Regions from separate parts of the Curvivirga sp. genome, predicted to be linked through region 1. Evidence: predicted binding sites of a transcription regulator. Region 1 holds the regulator's gene; the other holds the start of a gene.

The links. Region 1 encodes HrcA, which represses chaperone genes, less so after heat shock. Its sites were predicted from a motif close to GTTAGCACTCNCCNNNGGNGAGTGCTAAC; they were not measured.
Region 2: groES (co-chaperone GroES) is a predicted target of HrcA. The motif match lies at 694-722, and genes of this name have one in related genera.

The regions. Positions count from the first base shown of each region.
Region 1 covers NZ_CBDCOT010000009.1:892,655-895,064, forward strand. Annotated here, with positions in the region: gene rph (ribonuclease PH) at 1-674, opposite strand, end outside; gene hrcA (heat-inducible transcriptional repressor HrcA) at 825-1,868, shown strand; gene grpE (nucleotide exchange factor GrpE) at 2,008-2,410, shown strand, end outside.
Region 2 covers NZ_CBDCOT010000009.1:2,350,395-2,352,804, forward strand. Annotated here, with positions in the region: gene ACOQOA_RS16575 (substrate-binding periplasmic protein) at 1-175, opposite strand, end outside; gene ACOQOA_RS16580 (usg protein) at 302-619, opposite strand; gene groES (co-chaperone GroES) at 920-1,207, shown strand; gene groL (chaperonin GroEL) at 1,282-2,410, shown strand, end outside.

The sequences.
Region 1 (2,410 bases):
TTTTTGGCAAGGCTCAGAAGTTTCAAGAACTCTTCTTCACTAAACGGGTCTTCTTCGGCGGTTCCTTGAATTTCCACGATACCGTTTTTATCTGTCAAAACGAAATTGGCATCTGCGCCAGCATTACTATCTTCCGGATAATCCAGATCTAAAACAGCTTCCCCTTCAAAAATACCACAAGAAATGGCTGCCACATGAGATTTCAATGGAATGTCTTCAATAACACCCAATTTTTTCAAATGTTCAAAAGCTAAATGAAGCGCCACATAACTGCCCGTAATAGCTGCTGTACGGGTACCACCATCTGCCTGGATCACATCACAATCCACACGTACCTGACGTTCTCCAAATCCGTCCATTACCGTAATCGCACGTAGACTACGCCCGATAAGGCGGGAGATTTCCTGTGTACGGCCACTCGCCGCAGTACGTTTACGATCCATACGGCTATGAGTGGAACGTGGCAACATTCCATATTCTGCTGTCACCCAGCCTTGACCAGAATTACGCAAAAATGGCGGTACATTGTCTTCCACAGTTGCGGTACATAAGACATGAGTATTTCCAAACTTCGCCAAACAGGATCCTTCCGCATAAGGGCTAAAATCCGGCTCCAGTTCAATCACACGCATTTCATCTAAAGCGCGACCGGAAGGGCGATGTGTTTCAGTCATAAAAATACTCCAAAATTAAACGAATATGCTAAACTGGCCTCTCTATAAGCTGCGAAAGCAGTTGGGACAAGCCTAACACGCTTGCAAAGCCGGAATAAACCTGCACTCTTACAAAAAATACAAATAATAACGTATAAGGATGGCCTTTTCATGATTTCAGACCTCAATGACCGATCCAGAGAAATATTAAAACTGGTCGTTGAATCCTACGTGGAAACAGGTGCACCTGTTGGTTCAAGAACCCTTTCTAAAAAACTTCATGAAAATATAAGCCCCGCCACTATTCGGAATGTCTTGGCGGATTTAGAAGAATATGGATTGCTTTATGCACCTCATGTCTCAGCCGGACGTCTGCCAACGGATCTTGGCATGCGCCTTTTTGTAGACGGAATCCTGGAAATCGGTAATCTAACGGACGAGGAACGCATTCAGATTGAAGCCCAATGTAAAACCAATGGCGCCTCTTATAATCAGGTTTTAGAACAAGCAGGCAATTTAATGTCTGGATTAAGCGCCTGTGCAGGTTTAGTTGTTGCCCCGAAAACAGAACAACAACGCCTGAAACATGTGGAATTTGTCAGTCTTGGACCAGGGCGCGCCTTAGTGGTAATGGTCACAGAAGAAGGTCAGGTGGAAAACCGGGTCCTTGATTTACCCGTTGGTGTAACCCCTTCTATATTGATAGAGGCCGGAAATTATTTATCTTCTAAGCTTATTGGTCAGAGTTTAACCGAAGCGAAAGCTGTTATTGCCAATGAAATCAGTTCCAACAAGGCCGCCATTCATGAGCTCTCTACAAAACTGGTCGAAGCCGGCCTTGCTACCTGGTCTGATACCAGTGATGACGGCGTGCTCATTGTACGAGGTCAGTCAAATTTATTGCAAGATATCAATGCTCTTGGTGATTTAGAAAATATCCGCACCCTTTTCACAGCACTTGAAACGAAAGAAAATCTACTTCGTTTAGTGGACCTCACGCAGGATGCAGATGGGGTTCAAATTTTTATCGGCGCTGAAAATGAGCTATTTTCTGTGACCGGCTGTTCAATGATTATTTCCCCTTATCGCAACAGTGAAGAACAGATCATCGGTACCATCGGTGTGGTCGGACCAACACGTATGAATTATGCCCGCATTATTCCCATGGTGGATTATACAGCAAAAGTTGTCAGTGAAATGTTGCGTCAGAAGTAAGGACACCCTATATAAACGGCAAGAAGTCGTAATTTGCGCAGAACCAAATTTTAGTTGAAAAGTCTGCAGTTTTAGGCTGAATAGCTGCTGTTGAATATTTCAACCAGATATCAAGATGTTTAAAAAGAGATCTAAAAAGATGATGGACCAAGAAAATCCTGTGGAAAATCAAGAAACTGAAGCTACTGCTGAGGAAGTTGCAGTTGAAGAAAATGTAGCTGTAACAGAAGAAAACGGTTTTGAAGTTATTGAAAAACTACAAGCCGAAAATGCAGAGCTGAAAGATCGTTTGATGCGTGCTTTGGCTGAAGTGGAAAATATTCGCCGCCGCACAGATAAAGAAAAAACCGATATGGCGAAATATGCCGTCAGCCCCTTAGCCAAAGAATTGATGCCTGTTGCTGATAACCTACAACGCGCTATGGAATCTTTGTCTGATGAAGCAAAAGAAGCTGCAGATGAACAAATTAAAACATTTATCACTGGCGTGGAAATGACAGAGAAAATGTTACAAGACGCTTTTGGCAAAAACAAAATCGAAT
Region 2 (2,410 bases), 1.5 Mb from region 1:
GGATATCCAAGCCTGTGGATTGCAATTCATCAATCAATGCATAGCTTAAATCGACCAACATGCCGGCATCTTCGTTTTTCACCCGCATGATCAGTGGTGGGATTTCCGATAAGAAGATCTGTGGTCTGTGGATATGGCCTGCTGTATGGTCGGCATGACTGACTGACTCACTCATACAGAATAGAAAAAAGCTTATTATACCCACGGTAATATTATAATACCGCAATGCTTGCCCCCTGAAATAATTCGCTTTATTAGCAGGGGATCATAAAGCATCACAAAATTCATGCAAGAATTGTTTTTAATGTATTTGATAAATTACATCTGCAAATCTCGCATCACCCGGGGTTAGCAAGTCACAACTGGCTACATGTACAGAATGTAAGGGCCCATCAATATTTTCTTCCCAGAAATTTATAAGCTTATGAATTTCGGGATAATCAGGAAGCAGGTCATAGGTTTGCCAGATAAAACTTTGTAAGATCGTTGGATGATCTGGCATATGATAAAGGAATTCAGCCGTAGCCAAACGATAACCTTGTAACTGTAATTCCAAATCGGACGGCTCCGATTGTATTGAGTTAATGGTAGGGGATTTTGGTTGATTTGGACCTGTCATAGGCATCCTCCATATTTATTTTCGATACATTCAGTATAAACTATTTTTAAAATCTTTCCTAATATTTTCAATGAATTAGCACTGTATATCGGAGAGTGCTGACAAAATTTTCCAGAATCACTTGAAAAGGGGGATGGGAAGGATTATCTGTTTTTCGGTCGCTTTTGTTAGCAGCCTCACTTTGAGAGTGCTAATGGAAGTTACAAGGGAAGATAAACTTCCCGAAATTTGAACAGGGTGTTTGTTCATTTTGGAAGGACACCCGTAACCTTTGTCTTATTATATGAGAGGGTTTATCTGATGGCATTCAGACCTTTACATGATCGTGTTCTTGTTCGTCGCGTAGACGCAGAAGAAAAAACAGCTGGCGGCATTATCTTGCCAGACTCCGCACAAGAAAAACCAATGCAAGGTGAAGTTGTTGCTGCAGGCAACGGCGTACGTGGCGACGACGGTGAATTCCGTGCGTTGGACGTAAAAGCTGGTGATGCTGTATTGTTCGGCAAATGGTCCGGTACAGAGATCAAATTGGACGGCGAAGAGTTCTTGATCATGAAAGAAAGCGACATCTTGGGTGTATTGTCCTAATCGGACAAAACACTTTTAGAACCGCTTATTTTACAAGCCTTATTTAAATACACTGCCTGAAAGGGGTATATTCCATGGCTAAAGAAGTTAAATTTTCAACCGAAGCTCGCACTAAGATGCTTGAGGGTGTTGATATCCTAGCAAACGCTGTAAAAGTTACATTGGGTCCAAAAGGCCGTAACGTTGTTCTAGACAAATCTTTTGGTGCACCACGCATCACAAAAGACGGTGTTTCTGTAGCTAAAGAAATCGATTTGGAAGATAAATTCCAAAACATGGGCGCACAAATGGTGCGTGAAGTTGCTTCCAAAACAAACGACCTTGCTGGTGACGGTACAACAACCGCGACAGTTTTGGCACAAGCAATCATCCGTGAAGGCGCAAAAGCTGTTGCAGCAGGCCTAAACCCAATGGACTTGAAGCGCGGCATCGATGCTGCTGCTGATTCTGTTGTTGGTGACTTGTTGGCACGCGCTAAGAAAATCACATCCAACGAAGAAATTGCACAAGTTGGCACAATCTCCGCTAACGGTGATGCAGAAGTTGGTGAAATGCTAGCTGAAGCAATGCAAAAAGTTGGCAACGAAGGCGTTATCTCTGTTGAGGAAGCAAAAGGCTTGGAAACAGAATTGGACGTTGTAGAAGGTATGCAGTTCGACCGCGGTTACCTATCTCCATACTTCGTAACAGACAGCGAAAAAATGAAAGCTGTTTTGGAAGAGCCATTGATCTTGTTGCACGAGAAGAAATTGTCTTCTCTACAACCAATGCTTCCAATCTTGGAATCTGCAGTTCAATCTTCCCGTCCATTGTTGATCATCGCTGAAGACATCGAAGGCGAAGCATTGGCAACATTGGTTGTGAACAAACTACGTGGTGGTTTGAAAATTGCTGCTGTTAAAGCACCTGGTTTCGGTGACCGTCGTAAAGCTATGTTGGAAGACATCGCGATCCTAACAGGTGGCGAAGTTATCTCCGAAGACACAGGCATGAAGCTTGAAAACGTAACAATCGACATGTTGGGTACAGCGAAACGCGTTGAAATCTCTAAAGAAGAGACAACAATCGTTGACGGTTCCGGCGAAGCAGACGCTATCCAAGCTCGCGTTGGTCAAATCCGCGCATTGGCTGAAGAAAGCACATCTGATTACGACCGTGAAAAATTGCAAGAACGTTTGGCTAAACTAGCTGGCGGTGTCGCAG